DNA from 2 places in the Paenibacillus sp. 4624 genome. Region 2 is predicted to be linked to the other one. Evidence: predicted binding sites of a transcription regulator. Region 2 holds the regulator's gene; the other holds the start of a gene.
The links. Region 2 encodes LexA, which represses DNA repair genes until DNA is damaged. Its sites were predicted from a motif close to CGAACATATGTTCG; they were not measured.
Positions count from the first base shown of each region.

Region 1: the regulator LexA is predicted to act here: its motif matches at 4,187-4,200, upstream of addB (helicase-exonuclease AddAB subunit AddB).

Region 1 covers NZ_JBNDJR010000001.1:536,684-542,413, forward strand. Annotated here, with positions in the region: gene mtaB (tRNA (N(6)-L-threonylcarbamoyladenosine(37)-C(2))-methylthiotransferase MtaB) at 1-104, shown strand, start outside; gene ABIE27_RS02435 (NUDIX hydrolase) at 208-645, shown strand; gene ABIE27_RS02440 (Na/Pi cotransporter family protein) at 726-1,727, opposite strand; gene ABIE27_RS02445 (class I SAM-dependent rRNA methyltransferase) at 2,082-3,458, shown strand; gene ABIE27_RS02450 (hypothetical protein) at 3,621-3,749, shown strand; gene ABIE27_RS02455 (hypothetical protein) at 3,737-4,021, shown strand; gene addB (helicase-exonuclease AddAB subunit AddB) at 4,265-5,730, shown strand, end outside.
Region 2 covers NZ_JBNDJR010000003.1:284,306-290,035, reverse strand. Annotated here, with positions in the region: gene ABIE27_RS08950 (HAD family hydrolase) at 320-1,111, opposite strand; gene ABIE27_RS08945 (hypothetical protein) at 1,140-1,652, opposite strand; gene ABIE27_RS08940 (DUF896 domain-containing protein) at 1,785-1,994, opposite strand; gene ABIE27_RS08935 (LysM peptidoglycan-binding domain-containing protein) at 2,090-2,467, opposite strand; gene lexA (transcriptional repressor LexA) at 2,761-3,387, shown strand; gene ABIE27_RS08925 (aldehyde dehydrogenase) at 3,540-4,844, opposite strand; gene ABIE27_RS08920 (hypothetical protein) at 5,354-5,665, shown strand; gene ABIE27_RS08915 (hypothetical protein) at 5,718-5,730, shown strand, end outside.

The DNA.
Region 1 (5,730 bases), on a different contig from region 2:
TAGGCAAGGTGTGCCGCGTGAAGTTGACCGAAGCCGGTGCGAATGAAAGCCAAGGTACGTTGGTTCGTGTACTGGAAGAGAATGTGAAACCTGCCGCGATGTAATTCAGGCGTTATGAACAAGGATTTCATTTCCTTGGGGAAAATACCCGAGGAGATGAGGTCCTTCTTTGCCAAGAAAAGAAATTGAAGTCAGATGGGGGAGAACATCATGAACAAAAAAGAAATTTCAGCAGGCGGCGTTGTTTACAGAACAGGTGAGGATGGCCAGATTCAAATCCAGCTTATCGTAGACCGTTATGGTAAAACGACACTTGCCAAGGGCAAGATGGAAGATGGAGAAACGATCGAACAGACGGCGCTCCGTGAGATTTTGGAAGAAACAGGCATGGTGGGACGCATTGTGGAGCCGATCAATATCATTGCTTATACGTATCAGCATGCCGAGTTTGGTCCAGTGGACAAGGAAGTGCACTATTATCTCGTTGAAGCACAAAGCGGTGATCTCCAGCCTCAGATGGAAGAGATTAAAGGTGTGGATTGGTACTCTCCCGAAGAAGCATGGTCCAAACAACAGCAGAGTGGATACGATAATAACGATGACATTTTGCGCATTGGCTTGAATAAACTGGGCATCAACGTTTAAAATCTTACGACGTTACGCTTCAATGATGGCTACTTACCTACCCATTCTGTCGTCAATAACGCCGATATTGTGGCAACTTATTAAGCGACAGGTCTCTTTGCCGACGGGGTAAGCACAGGTGTTTTTTTGTGCCAAATCGGTAGGTAACAGAACGGTAAAGCTAGCAATGAACTGATGATGTTAAAAAGGGTCTGGGCATGCGCTATCTGTGCCCCGTGGTCCGCTGACAGCCAGGCTGACGCTGCATGCAGCTGGCTGATCAGCGGCATAAACAGCAGTGCTCCCGCAATGTTGAGCACAACATGGGAGGCTGCTACAAATTTGCCTGCGGAAGCCCCGCCTGCGGCTGCAATAACAGCAGTGATACAGGTTCCTACGTTAGATCCGATCACAATGGCGATGCCGATCTCTACAGGCAGCACGCCTGTCGCTGCAAGTGTAATCGCCATGCTGATAACCGCGGCGCTGCTGTGAATCAGCGCGGTCAGGCACGCACCGGCAAGAAAGCCCCACCATAGGCTGTCGGTCGACCGCTCCAGAAACCATTGAAATACGCCCATGCTCCGAAGTGGAACGGCGATGGACTGCATGACTTGAATGCCTGTCATGACAAGAGCAAATCCTGCTGCCGCAAGGAAACTGAATTGGATATTGGTCAAAGTACGGCGAGTCCGTTCATGGGCAGTTTGGTTGCGTTCACCAAGGACAACAAAAACAGCCCAGCCTGTTAGAGATAGAAGCAACAACGGCAGTGCGGCACGTCCAATCTCAAGACCGACAAGCTCTGTAGTTAAGCAGGTTCCAATATTGGTCCCCAAGATAATGCCGAGAGTGCGTCCATAGGTAATTAAGCGCGCGTTAGCTAATCCTATGGTGAGTACCGTTACCGCAGTGCTGCTCTGCAGCACTGCGGTTGCGCCTGCACTGAATGCCATGCCCTTCCATGGGGCAGAAGTGGCACGGTTTAACCAGTCTGCCAGCATCGGCCCCGCCATGCGTTGCAGCGCTGTCTCCATCAGCTTCATACCGCCAAAAAAGATAATCAGCCCATATAACAGAGGCAGAATTACTTCTCTGAACATCCGAATCATTCCTCCCGTCCCATTCCTTATCACTTATCCTATGAGGAAGCAGAGACAAGCATGACAAGCACAAGAGGAATTGAGACTGCTAGCCCCCATGTAAAAGATACGGTGATTCGGCAAACGCAGCGGAGGGGACGGAATCGAATCCAAGGAAGCAAAGGGCTCGCCTGAAAGCTTTCTGAAAGAAAGCTACATCGGAAGCATAGGCTTGTCGTCGGATTTTTACCTTTGGAGAAGGGAATCCAAAAAATCTGAGGACAACAGCGATCATAGGATCGATTCGTCCCCGGAGCGTCTCGTTGCCGCCCAAACCTATCTTTTCAACTAAAATAAGAAAGAAGTGGATCAATCTTGTCATCCGTTACACTGGAACGAAGCCGCAAAAAGCGGTTGGAACATGCACATCCCTGGATTTTCAAAAATGAAATTGCATCCGTAGACGGCAACCCGGAACCGGGTGATATCGTTAATGTACTGAATCATCAAGGTCGTTACTTGGCAACGGGATATTATAATCCGGCTTCCCAGATTACCGTTCGTGTAGTCTCATACCAGCCTATGGAGTTTGAACAGATGGATACCGCCTTTTTTGCTGCTCGTTTCCATGATTGTCTGCGTCACCGGGAACGCTTCATTCAGGATGGCGAAGCCTACCGTCTTGTTTATGGTGAAGCTGATTTCCTGCCTGGATTGATCGTTGATCGGTTCGGTAGCATTTTAGTTGTGCAGATCCTTACACTGGGTATGGACCGTTGCCGTGAAGCGATTGTCCAGGCTCTCATTGAAGTGATGCAGCCGGAAGGTATCTATGAGCGCAGTGATGTATCGATCCGTGAACTGGAAGGTCTGGAGCAGATCAAAGGACCGCTCTACGGGGAATGCCCGCGTCATGTGACTGTGACCGAAAATGGGCTGCTCATCAAGGTGGACATCGTAGAAGGACAGAAGACAGGGTACTTCTTCGACCAGCGTGAAAACCGGGCTGCCATTGAACCGTTGATGAAAGGCTGGGGATACAAAAGCGGCATCACCGTGCAACAGGTCGAGCATGAAGGAACAGAGCAGCTGTTGCCTGTGAATAAGGGTGGCAAAGTGGTTACTTTCCCATATTGGGACGGTGCCACCGTGCTGGAATGTTTCTCTCATACCGGCAGCTTTACCCTGAATGCTTGCAAATTTGGAGCGAAAAAGGTAACCTGCCTCGATATTTCCGAACATGCGATCGAGAGCGCACGAACCAATGTGGAGCTAAATGGTTTCACGGATCGGGTTGAGTTCGTTGTAGCCGATGCTTTTCAATATCTGCGTGAGCAAGTCAAAGGACTTGATGAGCGCAATGCACGAGCACGAGCAGCGGAGCAAAAGGTAGATACCTCCAAAGCATTGTCCAGTGCTGGAAAAACGTTTGATGTCGTTATCCTTGATCCACCTGCCTTCGCTAAAACAAAATCAGCAGTCAAAGGGGCATGCCGCGGCTACAAGGACATCAACTTGCAGGGCATGAAACTGGTCAATGAGGGTGGATACTTGGTAACCGCAAGCTGCTCCTACCACATGCGTCCTGACCTCTTCTTGGAAACGATTGCGGATGCCGCTGAAGATGCAGGTAAAGTACTGCGTTTAATTGACTGGAAGGCCGCCGGTAAGGATCACCCGCAAATTTTGGGTGTAGATGAAGGGCATTACCTGAAGTTCGCTATTTTTGAAGTGAGAAGCAAAAAAAATTAAGAATACTCTGTTTATAGAATGACACAGGTACCCTGTGAGATAGACACTTTAAAAAGTCCATCTTATAGGGTATTTTATTTATGAGAAGAAGCTTGATCTTGGCGAACAGCTTATATTATTGGTCGAAAAGGAACAGTGTTCAGTCTTCGTCTTGACTCGATTATGTCCAGGTTAACAACCGAAGGATTTAATTTCGAAAAAGGAGGAGGTCTGCTCGCTATGGTTACGGATATGCTGGTTGAAACGCGTAATTATAGACGTAGCAGGCGTACATTGACTTGCGAAATCTAAAAGAGGGTATTCGAAAACAATTTTATACTGAATTGGGGAAATTCATTGCACCGGAGGGGTATGTGGAACATAGAGAAGCTGATTCCAGCCCGACGGATTATACGTTCAAGAAAAATGTCAAACCGGGTGTGGTTTGGAGCTTACATAGCCATCTTGGTCATTCAAAACCGCCATATGCTGTATTTACAGTCATCTCATGCCGCTACGAGGATGCAAGCCGGGATATAGCCAGAGAAACCGGGATTTTTTCGAGGCCTTGCAGAAGGCTGTAGAGCATGAATTCATTTAACGAAATTGTAAACTTGAAAACAACTACTAGGCGTATCTGTCACCGAGTTTGGTAATAAACGTAAATCCATAAGAAGCTGCTGGCTGTATTGTACAGGCGGCGGCTTTTTTTCAATAGCCATATTGTGTTCTTATTTGGTGGATCATGGCAAACGTATGTTCCGAAGTGAAGAAGGTATGGTATACTGGAAATTAAAATCTTGTACGTGCAGTTTGGAGGATGACACATGTCCGTACGCTTTGTTATTGGCCGGGCAGGCAGTGGTAAAAGCACACTGATTACCCGAGAAATCACATCTCTGCTTAGGCAGGAGCCCCAAGGAAAACCGTTGATTCTACTCGTTCCCGAACAAAGCTCATTCCGGACAGAGCAGGCCCTGATATCTTCCGGAGATATTAAAGGTACGATGCGTGCCGAAGTTCTTGGATTTCGCCGTCTGGCTTATCGCGTCATGCAGGAGGCTGGCGGTTCTGCTCGCGTTCCGATTGGAGCCGAGGGCAAGAAGATGCTTTTATATAAAGTCATTCAGCGTAGGAAAGAAGAACTGAGACTGTTTGCTGCTTCGGGCAGCCAGCTTGGCTTTATCGGGGAATTGACTAATTTATATAGTGAGTTTAAACGATATGAAGTTCATGCTTCGGCACTCGAAGAAGGGCTTGCAACATGGAGCATTGCATCGGCTTCACCTATTTTGGAAGACAAGCTTCATGATTTGAATCTGATCTACCATGATTATGAGAAGGAATTGGCTGATTTATATATAGATGATGAAGATACACTGAATGAACTGACAGGTCGTTTGCCAGAAAGTACATGGTTGCAGGGGGCCGAGGTTTGGATTGACGGATTCCATGGATTCACCCCGCAGGAGATGAGTGTAATAGGACAGCTCATGTTACAAGCCTCGTCTGTAACGATTTCCCTAACACTCGATGGTTCTTACGAGCAAGGTATCCTGCCAGGAGAGCTGGAATTATTTTATCCAACTGCCAATGCCTATGCGCGCCTCAAAGGCATGGCCGAACATTTGGGTGTAACCAGCGATACCACGCTACTTCATGACGAGGTGCTTCCGAGATTTAAGGACCGGCCGGGACTTGCCCATCTGGAGGCCGGTTTTGATCGGCGTGTTCGCTGGAGAAGTCAAGGCGAGGACTCGGGGATTCGATTGATGGCTGCGGAGAATCGCAGGGCAGAGCTGGAGGGTGCACTACGTGAAATGCGTCGCCTTGCGCAAGAGGATGGAGCGAGATATCGGGACATGGCGGTGCTGGTTCGCGGATTGGAGACTTATGCTGATATTGCAGAGCCTTTATTCAGGGACTATGATGTTCCGGTCTTCCTGGACCGAAGACGAAGTGAGTTGCATCATCCATTATCCGAATTTATTCGTTCAGCGCTAGATATCGTTCGGCGCAACTGGCGGTATGAGGATGTTTTTCGCTGTGTCAAAACGGATCTGCTGCTTCCGCTGGATGGTTCAATTACTCGTGAGGATATGGATCAGCTGGAGAACTATGTGCTTGCTTGCGGTATCCATGGATATCGCTGGACGGATGGTAAGCCGTGGAAGTATGTGCCGAGTCTGTCTTTGGAGGATCAGGGACAGGAAGGAAGCAGCCGAGGACGCGATGCAGTGTTATCGCTGATGGAGAGTTGCAGAGCCTTGATTACATCGGCACTCGGTACGTT
Region 2 (5,730 bases):
TTGCACGTAAATCTTTCTCGTAGTCATCATATAGGCAGTTATAAATCCTTTGAGGTATTTTAATTTATTAATTTGACTTTGTAGTATGAATGAATTTTCTCATTCAATATACCAATAATTGTAATACCTAAACTCACGATTGGCAATATTATGTTAATCTTTCCCAATTTTTTTCATTAAAATTTTCCAATATCAGATTATATATAATTCGATGAAATATTTTTTGTGTTATAAAACAAAAACAATCTTTACTAGGTAACGTAGATTAAAGTTACCTAGTAAAGATTGTTAAAAAAACATTCAATATAAGAAAAGAGATTTAAAAATTAGCGATTAAGTCTTCTAATTCAGACAAATGTTTAATCTCGTGGTTCGGTGAGTAACTTTCATTATTTGTTTTGTTCTCCCGGTTAATCCATACGGCGCGAATACCTGAAGACAACGCACCACGAATATCTGTTGTTAACTTATCGCCTACCATCATACTTTCTTCTGGTTGAACACCCAGTCTACTTAGAGCATGCTCAAAAATGGATGGATCTGGCTTACCTTTACCAAAGCTACCTGAGATAATAATCTCATCAAAAAAAGGAGATAACTCCGGAACGCCATCAAGTTTCTCTTGCTGTAAAGCAGGACAGCCATTAGTCAAAAGCAACAATTTATACTTTCCTTGCAAATGACGCAGCGTATCCATCGTTTCTTCATAAACATGAGGTCTCGATCTACGTTCTGCACCAAACTGCGAGGCCAGGCGCTCTGCAAGCTCTTCTTGATCGACACCCAGCTTTAGTAAACCGCGGCGCCAAGACTCCTTACGATAAATTGGAGCCAATTGTTCAAGCTGACGAAATTCCGGTTGTTCTCCTCCCGTAAAGTTCGCCCAAAGTCCTTCAAAAGGGTTAATTCCAATCATTTTGGTAAAAGGGAACGTTTCGTAAGATTCATATAGTTCACGCGCTTCGTTACGAACAGCCTCTTCGAGTGCCTCAGCATTAACACCTGTTTCTGTTGCCGCAATTAGACAAGTTTCATGAAAAGCTTCTCGAACACTTCGTTCGTCCCATAATAAAGTATCATCCAGGTCAAACATAATCGCTTTCAACGCCATTCCGATCATCTGCCCCTTTACACGTTAATTACTTATCAATCGTTTCTACGGTAATCTGGTGTGCTTTTGCAAATTTCAGCAACCGCTCGGTAATTGCTTCTGTATCGTAACGATTTAACAACTTGGTGAAAACCCATCTCTTTCCACGGCTGTTGTGTTCAATAACAACAGTACCCGGCTCAAATCGGAATTTGATAATATCGTCAACCCCGATGGATCGTTCACGATTCCCCTTCGTTGTGATGATCCGATTACTGCTAATTTTAACGTAAGGACGGCGGAGCATAAAAATGACAGCCAAAAATACATAGAGCAACATTGTGACCCAATCCCAGGTTGTCATCGGTGCTTTCACTAAAAAAGTACTCATGAACAGATACAAAAACGCCAAACCAATTAAAAAGATAGGGAACAAAAGGCTTCTTCCTTTGTAAATATCCTCACCTGGATTTCCTGTGATTGGTTGACCGCTTTTTTTACGTTGCTGATTCAATTGCTTCGAATTTTTCCGAACCGTTCTTTCGAACGAACGCCGCGACATGTGAATCCCCCTTATGTGTCTTGTATCGGCTTACATCATTACTATGTAAACCGATGTTCCCCCTTATAGTAAGCATCCCCAGCTAACATGAAGAAACCTAAATATCATAACGATATGTTTAGGTTTCGTAAATTAATGTTTGAGTTTGCCTTGGTGGCCTTGGCCCTTGTCGTCGTCAACAATCTCAATTGAATCGAGTTGCTGTCTAAAGTTGCTACGAATGTTACCCAAGTAAATTTCTCTCAATTTGGCACGTTCAGCAAGTTCTTCCTCTGATAGTCCAGTGGATTTCTGCTTGCGAGCCAATTCGTTAATACGTGCTACCAGACTATCTATATCCAAGCTTGTCCCCTCCAAAAATACAAAGTCATATTAACTTTGACATGAGAAAGGCGGCTTGTCAAGTTAGTACGCGCCAACCTATATAGATGCGCACTCTATTTAACAAACTGAGGTAATATTAGAACTTGTCCTGTCTGGATTGTTGCTGATTCAAGTTGATTCACTTTTTTGATTGCTTCTATATATACACGTGTATCCATCGACGTTGGTTTATGTTCCAAAGAAATACTCCACAATGTTTCTCCTTGTGATACAGCAATCTTACCGCCAGGTAGTAGATCATTCTCGTTACCAGCAAAGACAGTTAGAACCGTACTACATCCAATAAAGATAATTAATGAAGCAATTACCAGTTTAATTAATCCCGTAGAAAACTTAATACGTGTCACGAAGGTTCTGAATTGCCCTATATTAGACTTTACAGCTTCTGAATTTACTGGTTTATAAATGCTCTGATACGTAGAATATCTCATTTGTCCCCGCCTCCAAACGTTTGTTCCTATCTCTTGGAATCAATATAACACGAACATTTGTTTTGTTCAAGACTTTTTTAGAACAATTGTTCGCTCTTTTTTCGACATTAAAACATCTTTTTTCGTATTAAAAATTCTCGTAAAGAGCAATTAAACTCTCTTTTCAACAAACGAATGAGGCTGAATCGAAAAAAATATAGAAATAATAAGATTTCTTTAGAACTTATGTTTGTACGAACGGAGGTTCTATGTTATAATTTTCCCAAACGTTACTAAAATGGGGTTGATACGGTATGTCGAAGATATCCAGCAGGCAACAGGCTATCCTGGAGTTTATACGAAATGAAGTCCGTTTGAAGGGGTATCCTCCTTCCGTACGAGAAATTGGCGAAGCCGTTGGACTGGCTTCCAGTTCCACAGTGCATGGACATTTGGATCGTTTGGAGAAGAAAGGGTTAATTAGACGTGACCCAACCAAACCAAGAGCGATTGAATTGTTAAGCCAGGAAGAGTCTGAACATTCTCATCAGTTCGCCCACAGTGTTGCACGAATTCCTGTCGTGGGTAAAGTAACAGCTGGTGTGCCGATTACGGCAACAGAAAATATTGAAGACTACTTCCCACTCCCTACACATTATGTAGGGGAACAGAAGGTGTTTATGCTCTCCGTTGTCGGGGACAGTATGATTGAAGCCGGTATTGTTAATGGAGATTATGTAATCGTTCGTCAGCAACAAACTGCCGATAATGGTGACATTGTCGTTGCGATGACTGAGGACGATGAAGCAACAGTAAAGACATTTTATAAGGAAAAGGATCATATTCGCCTTCAACCAGAGAATTCAACATTTGAACCGTTGCGGTTGAAACACGTTAGTATTCTAGGCAAAGTCATTGGTCTTTTCCGAGATATTCATTAATTTATTTTGTTTTATTAAAATGCTAATACTTCATACCTGCTAGAATACGAAAGAGGTTGCCCTGATCAACAGGACAACCTCTTTCTTTGCTTTCATAGTTGGATTCATATCATTTCTAACAAAGCACTCTAATAAATGCGTTGAACAAAAGATTATTTGGTGCGTTTAAGAATGCTTTTGTGATGCGAGAATACTTCAAAGCTTTGTTGTCCATGGTAAGAACCCATACCGCTCTCTCCCACACCGCCAAATGGCAAATAATGCGAAGTCATATGGGATAGAGTCTCATTAATACAACCTCCACCAAAAGAAACCTGATTCAATACTTGATCCTGTAAAGCTTCATTCTCAGTAAACAAATACAAAGCGAGTGGTTTAGGACGACGAATGATTTCATCAAGCATTGGATTCAAATCACGATACGTAAATACGGGCAGAATAGGTCCAAAGATCTCTTCCTGCATTACTGGGGAATCCCAATCGACATTGCCAAGAACTGTAGGTTCAATCGTAAGCTGATCACGATTTGAACGCCCTCCCATTAAAGTCTTGCCATTCGTGAGGAAAGCGCTCAAACGATCAAAGTTACGTGTGTTAACGATATGGGGAAAATCTTTATTTTGCATCACGTCGTCCCCAAATTTATCACGAACCTCGGCTTTGATTTCCTCGATGAGTTGATCATATACCTGTTCATCTACTAATAAATAGTCTGGCGCAACACAGGTTTGACCTGCATTCAGAAATTTACCACGCACAAGACGTTGTGCTGCCAGTTTCAGATCAGCATCCTGATGCACAATGGCCGGACTTTTACCGCCTAACTCTAGCGTCACTGGAGTTAAGTGCTCTGCTGCAGCTTTCATTACAATACGACCCACTCCAGTACTACCTGTGAAGAAAATGTAATCGAATTTCTCCTTAAGCAGTGCTGTGCTCGTTTCAACCTCCCCTTCCATAACAGCAATGTACTCCTCCGGATATATTTCCTGAATGAGATCGCTGATTAAACGAGAAGTCGCTGGTGTAAGCTCAGAAGGTTTGATCACCGCACAGTTCCCCGCCGCAATCGCACCGATCAGCGGCCCAAACGCCAGTTGGAACGGATAATTCCAAGGCGCAATAATTAGAGCAACTCCATAAGGCTCAGGGTAAATCGTGCTAACGGCATCTGGCATTGCCGAGCTTGTTGGAACGCTACGCGGTGCAACCCACTCACGCAGATGTTCTAACGTATAATCCAATTCACCCAATACAATGCGAATCTCCGAGCCATATCCTTCTGCCTCTGATTTATTTAAATCAGCGCGAAGCGCGTCCAAAATACGCTCCTGGTATTTCTCGATCCCTTCTCTCAAGTTATGCAAAGCCTGAATCCGATACTCCACTGGTTTAGTCTGTCCTGTATTAAAAAACGTACGTTGTGTAGTCACAAGTTGTTTCGCTTGTTGTTCCAAAAATATCATCTCCAATTAATTTCTAAAAATTATATTGCTTAAAATTAAATTAATTATATCTTTTATATATGAAACTATCAACATACATTTGAAACAGGGCAGAGGTCAAAAGACAAAATAAGTGGATCGCATGAAGCATATTTCTTTATTTTTTCAACGATTGCTTGTATGTTCTTATCTCTTTTATGAATTTTTCATATGTTGAATTTATTATATTTCTAACTCTTCATGTTCTTATTTGAGTTTAGTTTTCATTTTCCTATAGAGTTTAAAAACGATATGACCATTTATTTTCGCACAAAAATAAATCATATCTGCTAACTTATGTAATGTAGAAGCTAAGTACATTGATTTTTGACTTTCTTATTTTATCTTCATATATGAGGGACGTGATCTGAAGATAAATCTAGTAAACCATGTGACAAATGTTATTATTTTACATTGAATAATATGGTATTTTTAGAGAGTAAAGTTTCATTAATTCATTACAAATCTTAGGAGGTATTTGTATGAAAAAGAAAATGTGTTCACTCGGAGCTTTAACTGTTATTGTGGCAAGTATCGCTGTTCCAACATCATTAGCTACCGCTTCACCCTCTTCTCAAGATTCGGTAACTTCACAAAGTATTACGATTCAGGCAACCCAGAAATTTGTGAGATACTCAGACGTTAACAATAAATATGGAAATGCAAGTTATGTTCCACAGAGCTACACTTATGCTGATGGTGTTTGGTATGGAAGACTAACATTAACATCTACTACCTATTCAAACGGATTATATTACGGAAACTATGAGGGTTACGTAACTAAGATGGAATAATTTATTCTTTCAGAATAAATTCATGAGCATAACAAAAAGGAGCGAAAATTGTATGATAAAGAAAT